3 regions of the Peribacillus sp. JNUCC41 genome follow, and region 3 is predicted to be linked to each of the others. Evidence: riboswitches for the same ligand, from Rfam matches in the RefSeq annotation. Region 3 holds a riboswitch; each other region holds the start of a gene.
What was found. A riboswitch is a leader RNA that binds a small molecule or an ion and turns the genes downstream of it on or off. The one in region 3 is predicted to bind S-adenosylmethionine.
Positions count from the first base shown of each region.

Region 1 (6,297 bases), 2.7 Mb from region 3:
TTACATTATGTACAGACGTTATTGATTCAGCCTACGCACCTGGGGTAAGTGCTCCATCGCCTTTTGGACTGAATCCTAAATTGGTCCGTGCCATTATCAGGCATATCGTATCGAATGAAAAGATTCTCTCCTTTGATATCGCGGAAGTGAATCCTTCGTTGGATGAAAATAATAAAACCGTTACATTGGCAGCACATTTAATAAATGAGGTTTTACTTCATTTTAAATAATGAATGGTCTTACTAAAATGCCATCTCCGTAATCAACTATCTGTATTGAAGCGAAAAACCTTTTACAGCGCCTGACTGTCCATGAATCATTCATGGGCAGTCTTTTTTATGCCGCCAATTCAAGGATTTATGCTCCCGGGCTTTGTTCGAATAACCCTTTAATGTGTAAAGGAACCTACATGCGGCCTCTTCATTAGTAGATTAACCCATGAATCTGCAAGAGTTCAATACTGATACTTGTGGTCTTTTGGTTTATAATAACAAGCATCTAGCCTTATGAGGGGGGATTCCATGAATGAATATAAAGTAACGGTAAGGAATGGTAGTACCTTGATTTTGTCGGAAATCATTAAAGCTGAAGATGAAAGAGAAGTCCTTGGCACCCTTTTGATTTCCAGCGAATTATTTAATCAGCCATTTACCGACATCAGGATTTTAGAACGCTGATTTGTGCCTGTTTGTTCCATTTGTTACACTGTAATAAATCTTAATACGGTAGGCGATATTATGTGTGGACGTTTCACCCTTTTCACTGATATTGAGGAAATAAAAGATCGGTTTGATATTCAAGGATCATTTGATGAGGAATACCAATTCAGCTACAATATTGCTCCCTCCCAATCCGTGCTATCCGTCATTAATGACGGGGCAAGGAATCGACTTGGATATCTTCGGTGGGGACTCATTCCTTTCTGGGCAAAAGACGAAAAAGTGGGCTATAAAATGATCAATGCCAGAGCGGAAACCATTGCAGAGAAAACAAGCTTCAAGAATGCGTATAAGAAGAAGAGATGCTTGATAATCGCTGACTCATTTTATGAATGGAAGAAGACACCAGAAAGAAAAATACCGATGCGAATAAAACTGAAGAATCATGCTCCATTTGGAATGGCCGGTATATGGGAATCCTGGAAATCTCCTGAAGGCCTCAGCATCTACTCGTGCTCCGTTATAACAACCGTTCCTAATGAGCTGATGACCAGCATTCATGATCGTATGCCTGTCATCCTTAAACCAGAAGATGAAAAAGATTGGTTGAATCCATCCATTAATGATCCTGCATATCTGCAGCAGTATTTAAATTCATTCGATTCGGAACAAATGGAAGCTTTTGAGGTATCGACTGATGTGAACTCGACTAAAAAAAATTCACCTAACCTAATACAACAAATTTGCTGAGAGGTCATTAGACCTCTTTTTATGTTAATTCCGTCCCGATTAACTGCATATGTCAAGATTCCTAATTAATCATTAAGAAGTGCATGGAAATACTTTAAAACTAAACCTTGCGAAAATAGACAAAATGCTGTACTCTTATATTTGCTTTTCAAAACGACTTCGATGTCTCTTTCAAAAACTCAGATTGGTTTCGGCAACTTTCCAGCCTGGTGCTTTTCTGGCAGGCATCGTAATATTTGATAAATTATATAAATTTGATCTTCTTATCAAGAGAGACGGAGGGACTGGCCCGAAGATGTCTCGGCAGCGGACTTAATGGGAGTGCTGTGCCAAATCCAGCAGGCTGATTTTCGCCTGAAAGATAAGGAGGGTGTTTTTTATAAATTAAAAGACCTCTTCTTGTTGTTAAATAGAAGGGGTCTTTTTTATGCCGGCAGTTTTTTAGCTATAGCTCCATGACTGGAGAATCAAGTTCAAGTTGGTGTTATTTGCGAAAACTGTTAAAAGGATAAAGGCTATGACACATGTCATGGGAAAAATAAAAAGAGGTGTACATCATGAGTGCAAACAATAAAGGGAATCCATGGGCATTGATTCCATTTGTCGTATTTTTAATTTTATTTATAGGGTCCGGAATCATCACTAAAGATTTTTATTCTTTTCCGGTGATTGTAGCCATTTCTATTGCATCAGCAGCTGCATTGGCAATGAATCGGAAAGAAAGTTTCAATCAAAAAGTTGATATTTTCTGTAAAGGTGCAGGGGACGCCAATATTATGTTAATGGTTATCATTTTCCTTTTAGCCGGCGCTTTTTCCGAAGTTGCGAATGGCATGGGGGCGGTTGAATCAACGGTGAATCTTGCCTTAGCCGTTTTTCCGCAAAATCTTTTGATGGTAGGGATATTCATTATCGCTTGTTTTATTTCTCTATCTATGGGGACGAGCATGGGAACGATTGTAGCCCTAGCACCTATCGGGGTCGGAATTAGCGAGCAAACCGATATTTCGCTTGCCCTTTCAATGGCGGCCGTTATTGGTGGTGCGATGTTTGGGGATAACCTATCCTTCATTTCAGATACGACAATCGCTGCAGTTCGAACACAGGGAACGAAAATGAAGGATAAGTTTAAAGTGAATTTTTTCATCGTTTTACCTGCAGCCATCATCACATGTGCTATCCTAGGAATATTAACGATGGGTGAACAAGCCGACATCATCCAAAATTCTTATAATTGGGTGAAGATTCTTCCATACCTTTGCGTATTGATCACTGCATTGGCAGGAGTCAATGTGTTCCTGGTGCTTTCCAGCGGAATCGTCTTTGCCGGAATCATCGGCTTGGCTGATGGAAGTTATCAACCGTTGGGTGTCATTCAAAAAGTTGGTGAAGGAATGGCGGGAATGTATGAAATATCCTTCCTTGCCATTTTAATTGCAGGTATGGTTGCTGTAATCAAACATAATGGTGGCATTGATTATCTACTCCAGCTCGTGACCCGAAATAGCAAATCAAAAAAAGGGGCGGAATTCAGTATTGCCGGGCTTGTTGGCTTGACGAACCTTTCCACGGCAAATAATACGATTTCGATTATCATTGCTGGGCCACTTGCCAAAAACATCGCTGAAAGGTATGGGATTGATCCGCGTAAATCGGCGAGCATACTTGACGTTTTTGCCTGTTGTATCCAAGGGTTGATACCATATGGGGCACAACTGCTTGTTGCAGCAGGGGTAGCAAAAATCTCTCCGATAAGCATCTTGCCGTATTCATATTACCCGATACTAATTGGACTTTGTGGAGTCGTGGCCATCTTGATTGGTTATCCACGGTTTCACTCGGATGAAACGAAGAAACGGACTTCTTAAAAAGAGGACAAAAATGAAAAAAACACCCTGAATCATTGGATACAGGGTGTTTTCTGTATGGGTGAAATCTTCGCATTCATGTCAGTATCAGTGTTCAAAAAGTAATCAAGGCAGTTTTCAATTCATCTGTTTGGTATTTCTTTTATTTATGGTATACCATTTTATTCATAACTAAAATAACTGCTCATTCCGGTCCATATTGATAATGGTTTTGCGTGCGGCATTTGTCATGAATAGAGGACAACACCAACTAAACCAGAAAGTATAATTACATAAGCTGGGTGCCAGCGTAATTTCATCAGGGCAAATAACGATAATCCAAATACGAGTAATAAGCTTATCGTATGCCATGAAAAGTTAGGGGCTATCATATGATTGGAAAGTGATAAACTGATTGCTGCAAAGAGGATTAGACTAGTGACAATGGGTCTTAATCCATAAAACATGGATTGAATAACTGGATAATGATTCAATTTGCTGAAGAAGGTGGCTATAACGGTCACGAATATTATAGCAGGTAGCAAGATTCCGAGAGCGGATGATATGGCTCCTGCTAATCCAGCAGTAGAATAGCCAACGAGAATGGCACTATTGGCTGTGACAGGTCCTGGGGACATCCCGGAAATTGCGATTATATCGGTAAATTGTTGCGTCGTCAGCCATCCATGCTGTGAGACTTCCGATTCTATTACGGGAATCATGGCGTATCCGCCTCCGAACGATACAAAGCCGATAATAAAGAAGGTGCTAAACAACTCCCACAATTCCATCATTCTATCACACGCTTTCTTGAAAATTAGTTAGACCCTTTTTGATTTACCTATATGCCAGCACCCATGTAAGGTTCGAAATCATTTTCTTCTTTTGTCTTATCTTTTCTGTCCAACTTGACATCGTATCCTAATTTTCTCTTGATGGAGATTGTCACAATACCCACTACAGCTCCTGCCACTATAACTATCACAGGGTGAAGAAAGAAGAGGACTGGAATTCCTGCTAATAAAATACAGAAAGTTGATTTGTCTACAACAGCCGTTTTTCCTATCTTGATAGCCGCATAGGCGATGATCGCTACTATGGAAGCTCTGATTGATATGAATGCGGATTCTATCTTCGAATTATCCTGAATGAAAAAATACAAAATGCCTAGGAGCAGGACAATTAAAAAGGTAGGCAATGAAACACCGATCATGGCTGCCATTGCCCCCCTCATTCCGGCAATTCGATGGCCGATAAAGGTGGCGGAGTTAATAGCGACAGCTCCCGGTACGGACTGAGATAACGCAAAAACATCCGTAACTTCTTCGCTATTCATCCATTTCCTCTTTTCGACCACTTCTTTTTCGATTAAAGGGATCATCGCAAACCCGCCTCCGAATGTGACAGGTGCTATTTTAAAAAAGGTCCAAAATAAATGGAATAGAGTTTTCCATTGTCCTTTCATTACATCAGTCACTTCCTTTGCCGCTAAGTTTAAATCTTATTACTAACATATCAAAGAAAAAGGAATGGGTAAATTGCAACAAAATCATCGGGTATAACAAAAGGTTATACCCAGAAGATTTATCCGTTTTATAAAGAATGCGGCCAATAATTTAATAGCCTCACTTATTCAGGGAAGCAGCATTCTTTTTTCATTTCACCATTTACCTTTATGATGCTATCATTTTAATGAACTATCTAAAAACATGGAGGTCGTTTTCTTGAAATTAGAAAATCTAAAAATGTTTTGTTTAGTGGTGGATGAAGGAAGCATAAGCCAGGCAGCGAGGTTAAGTTTCCTATCTCAACCCGCTGTAACAAGACAAATCCATCAACTGGAAAATTATTATAACACTTTGTTATTCGACCGTGAGGAAGGAAGGCTGAGAGTTACAGAGGCAGGTAAGTTGTTATACCCTTTTGCAAAAGCTATTGTAAATGACTTCAACCATTCAAAAGAAGTGATTCAGCAATCGACTGGCAAGTACAATGCAAACCTCATAGTAGGGGCATCCTTGACTATCGGTGAGTATTTGTTGCCGAGCTTGCTTGGAAGATTCAAAAAACAACAGCCTGAAATAAAAGTGACATTAACGATAAAAAATACCCCCCGGGTTCTGCAGGATCTTACAAACGATGTCATTGATTTGGCCTTGGTAGAAGGGCTTGTGGAAAACAGCGATTTTATTGTAGACAAGTTCGCCGAGGACGAATTGATATTGGTATGTCCATCCGACCACCCCTGGAAAGACAGAAAAGAAATCCAGCTTGAGGAATTGGGGAATGAAAGAATGATTTGGCGTGAATCCATTTCAGGAACACGGCTTATAGTGGAAAACATGTTAAGGGAGCATGGGGTTTTAGAAAAAATAGAAAGCTACATGGAGATTGGTAGCACACAAGCGATAAAAAGTGCGGTTGAAGCTGGACTTGGAATCAGCATTCTGCCCAGGTTGACAGTGGCCAGGGAATTGGAGCAGGGCTTTTTGCGGGAAGTGGGTATTTCAAGAATAGATATAACTAGAAATTTATGGCTAGTCAGGAAAAACAATCGTTTTAATAAAATTGGGGTGTCTAAATTTGTTGATTTCCTTCAATAATAAGGAAGGAAAGCCACTTTGGTTTACTATTACAATTTTTCAGCGTTTTCAATTTCGTGGTTAAAGATGTGCCCAAGGCCCCTTACCCTGAAAAAGTCATGGAAAATTGAATATACCGCATGATTATTCATAAAAGCTCTTCTCTATCGGGAGGGGCATTTTGTATTTGGATGTGCAGTTCACCGCTATACGAACTAACATTCGTTAATAAGTAGTTTATATATAAATAAAATTGAAGTTACTATTAGAAATAGGAAATATACTTAATGGCTAATTAATTATAAAATAAATTCATATTATTCTAAAAATTTCTACAAAAAGAGTAAGTTTACTTCTTCAACAAAAGGAATATAGACATGATATCTACTTATTCAAACGAGAAAGGGGTATGAAATGTCCAAAGTATCTATTATTAAAGGCATTGTTTCCGTTCCCATT
Region 1 is NZ_CP062163.1:4,140,351-4,146,647, forward strand. It holds gene hutG (formimidoylglutamase) at 1-230, shown strand, start outside; gene JNUCC41_RS20110 (hypothetical protein) at 522-677, shown strand; gene JNUCC41_RS20115 (SOS response-associated peptidase) at 738-1,409, shown strand; SAM riboswitch class I at 1,670-1,777, shown strand; gene JNUCC41_RS20120 (Na+/H+ antiporter NhaC family protein) at 1,967-3,277, shown strand; gene JNUCC41_RS20125 (chromate transporter) at 3,505-4,050, opposite strand; gene JNUCC41_RS20130 (chromate transporter) at 4,098-4,721, opposite strand; gene JNUCC41_RS20135 (LysR family transcriptional regulator) at 4,981-5,859, shown strand; gene JNUCC41_RS20140 (alkyl/aryl-sulfatase) at 6,253-6,297, shown strand, end outside.
Region 1: linked by a shared signal. The riboswitch ahead of JNUCC41_RS20120 (Na+/H+ antiporter NhaC family protein) and the one ahead of JNUCC41_RS07010 (O-acetylhomoserine aminocarboxypropyltransferase/cysteine synthase family protein) in region 3 are both predicted to bind S-adenosylmethionine.

Region 2 (6,297 bases), 1.8 Mb from region 3:
TCCGGCAATTGCCGCAGAATAGAAATCGTCGGTGACTCCGGAAAAAGTGCCGATAAGAGCGGTGGACATGCAACCGGTACCTGTAACATTAGTTAAAAGGAGGTTTCCATTGTCGATGATGGACGTATGTTTTCCATCGCTGACTGCATCCTTTGCTCCGCTGACCACGACGATGCTATTCAATTTATTAGCTGCTTGTGCAGCCAGCTCTGCATGGCTAATCGCTAGTTCCCCCGAATCCACCCCGCGTGTAACGGTATCCCCGCCCATCAATGAAAGAATCTCACTCGCATTCCCGCGAATGATTTGGAAAGTAACCTTACTAAGGAGCTCTTTGACCTGCTCTGTACGATAGGGGGTGGCACCAACTCCCACCGGGTCCAAGATGACCGGGATCTCCATGGTATTTGCCGTCTTACCGGCAATCTCCATTGCTTCCAAGGCTTTATCATCGATCGTACCGAAATTCAAAACCAATGCATCTGCTAATTTGACCATATCCGCCACTTCTCTTGGGCTCGAAGTCATTACTGGTGAACCACCGATGGCAAGGGTGGCATTTGCACAGTCGTTGACCGTAACAAAGTTGGTGATTTGGTGAATGAGTGGTTTTCTTTCTTTTACCTTCACGAATAAATCGGCTGCAGAAACCTTCATATTAATTCACTCCGTTCTTTTTTTGAAAATGAATGAAAATGATGGACAGGTCCATGACCTTTACCGATTGAAAAGCTATTGCGTATCGCGTCAGAAATATAGGTCTTGGCCTTTTCGATCGACTCTTGCAATGGCAGCCCATTTGCCAGGTTTGATGTAATGGCGGATGATAGGGTACAGCCCGTGCCATGAGTGTTCTTAGTATGAATGCGCTCCCCCTCGATCCATTGGAAGTCAGTCCCATCATAAAAAAGATCATTTGGATTTCCAGCTGCATGGCCTCCTTTAAGTAAAACGGCTTTGGGACCCATTTCTTGTATTGAAATGCATGCTTTGTAGAAATCTTGTTCCGTTCGAATCGACAAACCAGTAAGTACTTCCGCTTCCGGTACATTAGGGGTTACAAGTGTTGCAAGCGGAAGCAAATCCATTTTTAAGGCAGAGACAGCCTTATCGTCGAGCAAATGATGACCGCTTTTGGAAATCATGACAGGGTCAAGGATAACGATGGCAGGCAAGAAGGTTTTAAGGGACGCAGCGACAGTTTCCACGATTTCTTTTGATCCAAGCATGCCTATTTTTACTGCGTCGACAGTAATATCTTCAAAGATAGCTGCAATTTGATCTGATATGATAGCTGTTTCAATTGGCTGTACTGAACGGACTTCCATTGTATTTTGTGCGGTTACGGCTGTGATGGCAGACATGCCAAAGACACCATGTGCAGAAAATGTTTTTAAATCCGCTTGGATTCCAGCCCCGCCCCCTGAATCAGAGCCTGCGATGGTTAATGCTGTTTTCATAAAAAAACCCCTTCATATAAGTATTTTTTAGAAGTATTTTAAGTAATATGAAAGCTAAAATCGCACCAGCGAATGAACTGAGCATAAAAGCCGGTAAAAAACCAAAAAGAGCAGCTTTTTCTCCCAATAGGAGGAGGGCAAGTGGATAACAGGCTAGGGAACCGATAATGCCGGTCCCGATCACTTCCCCTAAACAAGCGAATTTTAAGCTTTGTGTTTTTCGATAAAGGATTGCGGCCAAAAGTGCACCGATCATGCTACCGGGAAAGGCGAAAATTGAACCGGTACCAGACATGTTTCTAATGATGGAAACTAAAAAAGCTTGTGTCACTGCATAAGCTGGCCCCAATAGAACAGCCGTCAGGACATTTGCCAGATGCTGAATAGGAAAGACCTTTGCAAATCCTGCAGGAATGAAAATAAATGAACTGGTCAGCGTCGTAATTGCCGTGATCATGGCAGTCAACGTCAGTTTCTTGACAGGATTCATCATCTACAGCGGCCAATCTTGCTCATTATGAACCATATCCCAGAATAAATATTCATATCGGGAAGTAACCAAAAAGTGCTTTTCTAATCTAAGAAGTTCCTTTTCTGGCATGCCTTCCGTCAACTCTTCCAACAAAGCGATCAGCCATTTGTGTGCTTCCCCAAATTCAGGAGATGAATAGGACCTTATCCAATCTGAGTAGCGATTGTTTTCCAATGATGCTCCATTTTGTTCTTTTAGTAGCAAACCGATTTCATAATAATCCCAAGCGCAGGGCAGGAGACAGGCGATCAAGTCTGCCAAAGTCCCATGCTGAGCTGCATTTAGCATGTAGCCTGTATAGGCTAGAGTCGTTGGAGTAGGTTCTGTATCTTCCAATTCCTTGGAAGTGATCCCGAATTCGGAAGCATAATGCCGATGAATATCCATTTCCACTTGAAGGGTTTCATTTAAAATACTCGCAAACTTTGCCATGGTTTCGATGTTATGAGCTTTGATTACACCTAAAGCAAAGAGCTTGGAATAATCCATGAGATAGATATAGTCCTGCTTCAGGTAATAGGCAAATTTCTTTTCAGGAAGCGTACCATTTCCAATTGCCTGGACGAAGGGATGTGAATGGTTCCTTTTCCAAATCTCTTTTGACCGTGCATGTAGTCTATCACTGAATGTTTCTAATTTAACATTCTCCATTGTTCATCCTCCTTTAGAATGGATCCCTTTGTTAATGAAAAAACCCCGTTCCTGAATACGGAACGGGGTAGATGGATATAGTCTGAAAATGGACGATATCATCCACTTCCCTCCGCCGGTATGAGCCGGTTCAGGTTCAAAGGGTCCGGAACTAATTCCATCTCAGTCTTAAAAAAAGACTCCCCTAGTGGTGTGAATTGTATGTAATTACTGACATCATATCAGAAAGACAAGAAAATGCAACCCGCATTTAAAGAGGGACCATTTTGTCCAGGAAAAAAGGGAGAACCAGGTAATTGACTTTTGATGGTTATTAGGATAAAATCATGTCTACATCATTTATATATCGATTTCTTATCCAGAGAGGTGGAGGGACTTGGCCCAAAGAAACCTCGGCAGCGGACCCGTTTTGGGAACTGTGCTAAATCCAACAAGCATATGCTTGGAAGATAAGAAGAGCCGTACGGACACTGTCAGCCTCTTCTTGAATTAGAAGGGGCTTTTATTTTTGGGAAATAACGTTTAGTGACATAATAGAAAAGGTATATATAATTTGGTGAAAATAAAACAAGTTGATAAAGATTAGCTAACTAGAAGCAGGCTCTAGGATGACTAGGAAAGGAGCCATTTACATGGCAGAATTATTTAAGAGGATCGAACAGAGGAAGGCAAAGCTTATTGAAGAGTTATTGGCCAATGGAGTATACAAAACCTCTGATGAAAGGCACCTTTATGATGCCCCATTAAAAGTACTTGAAGATGAATATAAGATTGTTATAAATAAACCAAATACCGAGTCACCTTCTGAATGGATGACATAGTAAACGATGGACTATAGTTTGGGTTCTTGGATAAGAGATATGATGTAAGCATTCACAGTCTACACTAGTGGATGCTTTTTTGCGTTTAATAGAAAATGACACAAAATATACATAATTACAGAAATAATAGTCATTTTGTCACATTTAACCTTTAAAATAACACATTTAATTTCTGAAAAATAGTTGATTTTAACTAGTAGATTCATTATGATGAAAGTGTAAAAAAATTGAATAAATGGGAGGTGGCATATAATGCCTTGCCGTAAGGTAACTATAGAAAAAATAGAAGAGAAAAGAAAAGAAATGATCAACTTGGCAGCAATTTACGGCTTATCAAGTCTGCTAACTGTTCAAGCAAGTCAAGAATTGGATACGCTATTAAATGCGTTAACAAGTAAAAGAGAGTGTGAACATTTTTACCTCCAGAAAGCATATAGGTATTTTTAAATTAGCCAATTCGCACTCGATTAATATGAAAAAGCTACTGCTCAAGGCAATAGCTCTAAAGAATGATATTACATATCGACACGTTTACCAAGAATGAGCAAATCCCGCTCGATTCCATCCAACTCGGCAACTTGAGGTAAATGTGCCCATTCTTCAAACCCGAATTTGGAAAAAAGCTTAAGGCTTGGTGTATTGTGGGCGAAAATGAAACCCAATAGAGTCTTAACACCTAATTTTGGACTCCATTCAATTGCCTTTTGAATCGAAATTTGTCCGATTCCTTTTCCCCGGAAATAATCATCTATATAAATGCTGATTTCGGCAGTGGAATTATATGCCGGTCGGCCATAGAAGGATTGAAAGCTCATCCATCCAGCAGTTTTCCCTTTTATAGTAATGATAAATAGCGGTCTACTTTCTGAATGATGTTCCTCAAACCATTTAACCCTCGATTGGACGGATACAGGCTCCGTATCTGCCGTGACCATTCTTGAAGCAATTGTTGAATTATATATTTCAACAATTCTGGGTAGATCGGATAGTCCTGCCTCTCTAAACTCTATGAGCTCTTCCATGATTTAAACTCCTAACTATCATTTATTAAATCTCCAGAATGAAGGGTAATCCCGTATTTTGTTTTAGGGACGGTGAATGACACCCAAACCATTGAAAGTTTTATATTATCATACACTCTTGAATCTTTATATGACAATTTTTTTATGTTAAGACTGTAGATTTTTTGGGTATGTAAAAGATTAAATACTTCTAGTAAAGAGACAAGAGGGGAACCAAATGAAAAAATTGGCAGGTTTATTGATTATAGTACTCGTTATATGTTTTGCTGCGTATGAATTTCAGGCCTCGGAGTCGGAAGATGTGCAAAGAGTGATGGCTTTTGGAGATTCATTAACCTATGGAAAAGGGGATAAGGATGGGGAAGGATATATAGAAGGCCTTGAGGATGAATTGAATAATCCGCAATCGGAACAAAAAGTGAGTTTTTGGAATTACGGTATAAAAGGCCAGGAAACGGATGGGGTGATGAAACAGCTTGATGATTACCGCATTAAAACGAAACTTGATGAAGCAGATACTTTCATCGTTTTTATTGGAACGAATGACTTGATCAATAGTAACGGAGGGGACTTGGAGAAAATAAGTGACCGAAAAATCATTGAGGGGAAACAGGAGTATATCAACCATCTCAAAAAGATTACATCAACCTTGATAGAGGCAAACGATAAGGCGGATATTCTGGTAGTAGGACTATATAACCCAATAAAAGACAATCAAAAACTTGAAAAGGACATTCGTGATTATAACCTGTCAATAAAGGGAATAGCGGATAAAGATAAAAGGATGTTATTCATTCCTACAAATGATCTTTTTGAAGATAAAAAGAAAACAGAGTATTTCAGTGATAAGTTACATCCGAATGAAAAAGGGTATCAGCTCATTGCGAACCGGGTTTTGGAAAGTTATGATTTCAAATGAAAGCAAAAATGCACAGGAAGGCTTCCTGTGCATTTTTGCCCTCCAAGAAGTAGCTAGGAATTTGATATCGCTTTAAGTTGAGGGAACTGCAAGTCATGGAGTTGCTTGTATCTGCCGTTGTTTAGCAATAACTGTTCATGTGTTCCTTTTTCATGAACCTGCCCTTTTTCCAGAACGATTATTTGATCCGCATCATGAATGGTCGATAAACGATGTGCAATTACTATTGAAGTCCGGTTTTTCATTAAACGTGACAATGCTTGCTGGATCAAATGTTCGGATTCTGTATCCAAGGCCGCCGTTGCTTCATCGAGAATGATGATTTGCGGATTTTTCAAAAGTGCCCTAGCTATGGCAATGCGCTGTTTTTGTCCGCCTGAAAGCTTGACTCCGCGCTCTCCAATCTGAGAATCATAACCATCAGGAAAGGCACTGATAAAGTCATGCGCATTTGCCGCTTTGGTGGATTCGATGATTTCAGCATCTGTAGCATCAAGTTTGCCATACACGATGTTATCACGAATGGAGCCATTGAATAAAATGATATCCTGGGAAACAATCCCCATTTGTCCCCGTAATGATTTCAGTGACACATCCTTGATATCAAGACCATCCATTTTAATCATGCCATCTTGCGGATCATAAAATCGGATCAAAAGGCTCGTGATGGTCGATTTTCCAGCGCCAGAGGAGCCGACCAGAGCAGTTACTTGACCAGCTTTCATTGACAGGCTTAAATGGCTGAGGACAGGTACACTCTCATCATACGCAAAATCAACACATTGAAATTCAATTTTCCTTTTTATATAAGGGAGTTCGATGGCATTTTCCTTGTCACTTATTTCAGGTTGGGTTTCCAATATTTCAGTTATCCGCTCAAAGGCCGCGGCTG
Region 2 is NZ_CP062163.1:3,209,785-3,216,081, forward strand. It holds gene thiM (hydroxyethylthiazole kinase) at 1-657, opposite strand, end outside; gene thiD (bifunctional hydroxymethylpyrimidine kinase/phosphomethylpyrimidine kinase) at 654-1,460, opposite strand; gene thiW (energy coupling factor transporter S component ThiW) at 1,429-1,950, opposite strand; gene tenA (thiaminase II) at 1,954-2,643, opposite strand; TPP riboswitch at 2,734-2,839, opposite strand; SAM riboswitch class I at 2,995-3,099, shown strand; gene JNUCC41_RS15630 (Fur-regulated basic protein FbpA) at 3,276-3,464, shown strand; gene JNUCC41_RS15635 (aspartyl-phosphate phosphatase Spo0E family protein) at 3,717-3,911, shown strand; gene JNUCC41_RS15640 (GNAT family N-acetyltransferase) at 3,980-4,486, opposite strand; gene JNUCC41_RS15645 (GDSL-type esterase/lipase family protein) at 4,704-5,405, shown strand; gene JNUCC41_RS15650 (ABC transporter ATP-binding protein) at 5,459-6,297, opposite strand, start outside.
Region 2: linked by a shared signal. The riboswitch ahead of JNUCC41_RS15630 (Fur-regulated basic protein FbpA) and the one ahead of JNUCC41_RS07010 (O-acetylhomoserine aminocarboxypropyltransferase/cysteine synthase family protein) in region 3 are both predicted to bind S-adenosylmethionine.

Region 3 (6,297 bases):
TCTTCTGTGTATACGCCAAAATCGACGGCGAACAATTCTCGGCTTTCATTGTTGAGCGTGATTATAAAGGCGTATCAACTGGCGCTGAAGAAAAGAAAATGGGAATCAAAAGCTCATCAACACGTACATTAATACTTGAAGACGTACATGTACCAGTCGAAAACCTTTTGGGTGTAGCCGGAAAAGGGCATGTCATCGCTTTCAATATCCTGAATATCGGCCGCTATAAATTAGGCGTTGGTGCGGTCGGCGGATCTAAACGTGCTCTTGAGATTACAGCTGCTTATACGAATCAACGTCAACAGTTCAAAACGAAAATTTCCGATTTTAACTTGACGAAAGAAAAACTTGCAACAATGGCCGCTAAAATTTATGCAGCAGAAAGCTCTGTATATCGTACCGTTGGCCTTTATGATCAAAGACAAAGCAAATTGACGGATGAGCAAGTGAAAGATGGGAAATCAATGGCGGCCGCAGTTGCTGAATATGCCATTGAGTGTTCATTGAATAAATTCTTCGCTTCCGAAGTATTGGATTATGTTACAGATGAAGGCGTACAGCTTCATGGCGGTTATGGTTTCATGCAGGAGTATGAAATTGAAAAAGCATATCGCGATTCCCGTATTAACCGGATCTTTGAAGGTACAAATGAAATCAACCGATTGCTTGTCCCGGGAACTTTCCTGAAAAAAGCACTTAAAGGGGAATTGCCGCTTCTTCAAAAAGCCCAAGGCCTGCAAGAGGAATTAATGATGATGATGCCGGAAGAGCCTGGCGATGAGCCACTGGCACAAGAAAAGATACTTGTTAGGAACGCTAAGAAAATCGGTATTTTGGCGGCTGGCCTAGCGGCACAGAAATACGGCAAAACTCTTGATCAAGAACAAGAAATCCTCTCAAACATTGCCGATATCGTATCCCTTGCCTATGCAGCTGAATCCGTGGTATTGCGTACGGAGAAAGCTATTGCAGCTACAGGCCTGGAGAAGAACAAACAAAAAGTGCTTTACACTGAAATCTTCGTTCAGGAAGCTTTCAATGAAATAGAACAGCATGCAAAAGAAACGTTAATTGCGGTGGAAACAGGCGATACTCTTCGAATCATGCTTTCGTCGCTCCGCAAGCTGACAAGACACAATCCGATCAATGTCATTGCGAAAAAACGTGAAGCCTCCGTAAAAGTGATCGAAGCGGAAAAATATGCTCTATAAGCAATGAATCAGAATCTGTAAAGGGAATGCCCGTAAAGGCATTCCCTTTATTTCCTTTGATGAAATCGCAACGGAAATTCAAAAGACATTTCGTTGTATTGCGTGCTGAAAACGGGTATTCTATTGATAGGTGGTGAAATGATGGGCTTAACATTATATTGGTACCCAAAATGCGGCACATGCCGTAATGCGAAGAAGTGGCTGGATAATCATGAACTGCAATATGAAGCGATCCATATAGCTGAAAATCCGCCTTCGCGAACAGAAATAGAAAAACTATATAAAATCAGCAATTTGGAATTGAAGAAGTTCTTCAATACCAGCGGTCAAAAATATCGGGAGCTGGGCTTAAAGGATAAGCTGAAAGAAGCTTCTGAAGCAGAGATGCTTGATATATTGTCCACGGATGGAATGCTTCTGAAAAGGCCGATTGTTACAGATGGCACTAAAGTGACGGTAGGTTTCAAAGAAGAGCAATTCGAACAGGTTTGGAACTGAAATTTCACAAAATATTTGGTTAATTCCTTACTTAAACACACTATCTACCTTATAATGAAATAGATAAAATAAGATGTACATATGGAGGGTTAATAATGACGACAACACCAAAAGAACTTCGTTACACTAAAGAACATGAATGGGTCAAAACGGAAGATGGAACAGTGCGCATTGGGATTACAGCTTTCGCACAGTCCGAGCTTGGGGACATCGTATTCGTTGAGCTTCCGGAAATCGGCGATGAATTGAAAGCGAACGAACCATTTGGAAGTGTTGAATCCGTTAAGACAGTTTCTGAGCTTTATGCACCTATCAGTGGCAAGGTTGTTGAAGTAAACGAAGATTTAAGTGACAACCCGGAATATGTAAATGAGTCTCCTTATGAAAAGGCATGGATGGTCGTACTTGAACCATCTAATAGCAGTGATATTGAAAACTTGATGAGCGCTGAAGAGTATGAGAGTTTAATCAACGGTTAAAAAGAAGGAGAGGGGGGACTGAATGGGCCTGCTCTCTTTTTCATTTTATACAGCGGCAGTTGCGCACATAATTCATGAGATGGAGTGATGACATGGAGTGGGGCGAATTCGATAAAGTGATTATTGTAGAAGGCAGTTCCGATAGAAGAAAAGTTGCCTCCGTTTTAAATGAAGATGTGGAAATAAGATGTACAAATGGGACCATATCATTAACTAAGCTGGATGAATTAGTGGATGAATTGATGGATCGTGATGTTTATCTCCTTTTTGACGCAGATGAATCAGGAGAAAAGCTGCGGAAGCAGTTCCGAAGGGAAATGCCGGAAGCAAACCACCTGTATATTAATAAAATGTACAAAGAAGTGGAAAGCTCACCCGAACATCATATCGCAACTGTGCTACTATCTGCCAATATGAATGTGAAAATGAAATTTTTAAGTCAAAGGGTGAACGACTAATTGATGCAGGAATGGAAAGAAGAAGAGTGTAAGCTTGCTGTTGAAAATGGGGAAACCTTTTGCTTATATTTATATACGCCTTTATGCGGCACTTGTCAGGTTGCCTCCAAGATGCTGACGATATCCTTGGAGCTGTTCCCGGAATTGAAGGCAGGCAAAATGAATATGAACTATGTCCAAGCAATTGCCGAATCATATGAAATCGAAAGTGTGCCCTGTTTATTGCTTTTCAAAAAAGGAAAGCTGCACACAAAAATATATGCCTTTCAATCCGTTCCTTATTTGTACGGATTGCTTAAGGAAATCAGCTAAGAAACCAATCAGAACCGTGGTTGGTTTCTTTGTTGCGGACATTTGAATGCGAGATTGGAATTAAACAAAGAATATTCTAACAATTCATTGACTGATTTATTCTAAAATGATATATTTTGAATTAAGTAATGGCAGAATTTAATAGTTCTTATCAAGAGTGGCGGAGGGACTGGCCCGACGAAGCCCGGCAACCGGTATAAATTTTATATACGGTGCTAATTCCAGCAGAGTGTTGGCTCTGGTAGATGAGGTGTGTTCTTGAGACCTCTTCTTGTTGAAGTGGTTTTTTTGTTTATAAAAGGCCAGATATCATAAAATTCCAACTAAATCCATAGAAAAAGGTGAAACCATATGTCAGGGAAAAAGTTGCGTTTTGAAACATTGAGTGTTCATGGCGGTCTGCAAACTGATGAAACAGGTGCCCGTGCCGTTCCTATCTACCAAAGCAATGCATACTTGTTCAAAGACACCGACCATGCAGCGAATTTATTTGGCCTAAAGGAGAATGGCTATATATATACACGGCTTCATAATCCCACGGTCAGCGTTTTTGAAGAAAGAATGGCCTTATTGGAAGGTGGCATCGGCGGATTGGCAACAGCAAGCGGAATGGCTGCCATCTCACTTTCAATCCTGAACATTGCCGGTGCAGGTGATGAGATTGTTTCAGCCTCTACATTATATGGCGGTACGTATAACCTTTTTGAAAATACTCTTCCTAAATATGGGATCAAAGTGAGGTTCGTTTCTCCCGATGACCCTGAAAATTTCAAAAGGGCGATTACGCCAAGAACTAAAGCCATTTTTGCCGAAACGATCGGTAATCCAAGTTTGAGGGTGCTTGATATTGAAGCGGTAGCGAAAATCGCCCATGAAGCCGGCATACCTTTAATCATTGATAATACCTTTGCAACACCATATCTTTGCAGACCAATTGATTTTGGCGCGGACATCGTCATCCATTCCGCTACAAAATGGCTTCTGGGAAATGGAACGACACTAGGCGGTGTCATCGTGGATGGAGGGAAGTTCGATTGGAACTCGCCAAACTACCCTGGCTTCACGGAGCCTGACCCAAGTTATGACGGTCTGGTATATGCCGAGGCAGTTGGACCTGCCGCATTCATAACGAAAGCCCGAGTCCAGTTACTTCGTGATTTAGGCCCTGCGCTAAGTGCCCAAAGTGCATTCCAGTTTACGCTTGGACTTGAAACGCTGCATGTAAGGATGAAAGAGCATCTATCAAACACCAAGTCTGTCATTGAATATTTAAAAAACCATCCTGCCGTGACTTGGGTTTCGCATCCTGGTGATGAGGATCATCCCGATAAGGCCCTTGCGGATAAATATTTGCCTAAGGGAGCTGGATCTGTCGTGACTTTTGGAATACAAGGTAATCGCGAAGCTGGGGCAAAACTTATCAATTCGGTGGAATTATGGTCCCATGTGGCGAATGTAGGGGATGCGAAGAGCTTGATCATCCACCCAGCCAGTACGACCCATCAACAATTGAATGAGGCGGGTCTTGCGAAAGCGGGTGTAAGTGCCGATCAAGTCCGTTTATCAATTGGGATTGAAAATGTAGACGACTTAATAGAAGATTTAGAGCAGGCAATTGAAAAAGCGACGAATATCGTCTCCTTGACTTCCAAAACGCTTTAAGCAGAGTTCCTGTTCATTCTTGAACTAGAAATAATATACATTGCGCTCCTTTTTTATCTATGATAAAATTTCTCCATACTAAAGAACTTAATGATGTACAAATATTCTATATATTAGCTCTTATCAAGAGAGGTGGAGGGATGTGCCCGATGAAACCCGGCAACCGACAAGGAGATTTCCTTGGAAAGGTGCCAATTCACACAAAGTTTAATTACTTTGGAAGATGAGAGAAAGGCCTGTTTCTTCACCTGCCTTTCTGCTCATGCAGAAAGGTTTTTTCAGTTTTAATGGGGAAAACATGTGCATGTTATGAGAAACAGACTAATAATGTAAAGAAATCAACTAAGTTCATAGGTTTTATTGGATAAAAGAGGTGAGGATTAATGATTACATTGACGAAAGTCAGTAAGCTGTTCCGAACAGGAAAAGGAAACAGTGAGACGATCAAGGCTGTAAATAATGTGAATGTTGAAATAAATAAAGGCGAGATTTTCGGTATCATCGGTTACAGTGGAGCGGGGAAAAGTACTTTAATCAGAATGCTCAATGGATTGGAAACTCCTACAGAGGGATCCGTTGTGGTGGCTGAGAAGGAAATTTCAAAAATTAAAGGGGCTCAGCTCCGTAAGGCACGTCAAGAAATCAGCATGATTTTCCAACATTTCAATCTATTATGGTCAAGGACCGTTCAGGATAATATTTCTTTCCCATTGGAAATTGCTGGTGTTTCTAAAGCGGAACGGATCAAGCGTGTGAACGAATTGATCAAGTTAGTCGGACTGGAAGGCAGGGAAAAGGCCTATCCTTCACAATTAAGCGGAGGGCAAAAGCAAAGGGTGGGCATAGCGAGGGCTTTGGCAAATGACCCTAAAGTGCTGCTGTGTGATGAAGCGACATCTGCCTTGGATCCGCAGACTACCGACTCCATACTCGAATTGCTTGTTGACATCAATCAGCGCCTAGGATTGACGATCGTCTTGATAACACATGAAATGCATGTAATACGTAAAATCTGTCATCGCGTCGCCGTGATGGAAAACGGGCAAGTTGTTGAACAGGGTCCTGTCCTGGATGTTTTCAAGAATCCTAAAGAACAAATGACAAAGCGTTTCGTGCAGCAGGTAACGGAACCGGAAGAAACGAAAGAAACGATGGACCATTTGCTCGAACGTTATCCTGCAGGCAAAGTGATTCAATTGACCTTTGTAGGTGATCATGCAGAAAGCCCGTTGATCACCAAGCTTGTACGTAACTTCGAGTTGGATGTCAATATCGTTCAAGGTAAGATATCCCAAACAAGAAGCGGTTCATATGGAACATTGTTTATCCATCTTGATGGCACTGAGGATGAAATGCTCCGCGCAATCGAATTCATTAAAGCACAGCAGGTAGGCGTGGAGGTGATTACTCATGCTTGAAGAATTATTGCCGAATATTGATTGGGAAGACATTATTGAAGCAACGAAAGAAACGCTTTACATGACAAGCGTCTCTGTAGTGGCAACCTTTTTTATAGGCATAATATTAGGATTGATCCTGTTCCTGACAGGGAAGGGTAATATGTGGGAAAATCGGGTGATTAACGGGGTCATGAGTGCTATCGTTAATATATTCCGTTCCATTCCATTTCTTATTTTGATCGTGCTGCTCATTCCTTTCACTAAAGCACTCGTCGGA
Region 3 is NZ_CP062163.1:1,392,448-1,398,744, reverse strand. It holds gene JNUCC41_RS07035 (acyl-CoA dehydrogenase FadE) at 1-1,211, shown strand, start outside; gene JNUCC41_RS07030 (arsenate reductase family protein) at 1,353-1,709, shown strand; gene gcvH (glycine cleavage system protein GcvH) at 1,805-2,188, shown strand; gene JNUCC41_RS07020 (toprim domain-containing protein) at 2,281-2,646, shown strand; gene JNUCC41_RS07015 (thioredoxin family protein) at 2,650-2,958, shown strand; SAM riboswitch class I at 3,104-3,210, shown strand; gene JNUCC41_RS07010 (O-acetylhomoserine aminocarboxypropyltransferase/cysteine synthase family protein) at 3,310-4,620, shown strand; SAM riboswitch class I at 4,738-4,850, shown strand; gene JNUCC41_RS07005 (methionine ABC transporter ATP-binding protein) at 5,004-6,038, shown strand; gene JNUCC41_RS07000 (methionine ABC transporter permease) at 6,031-6,297, shown strand, end outside.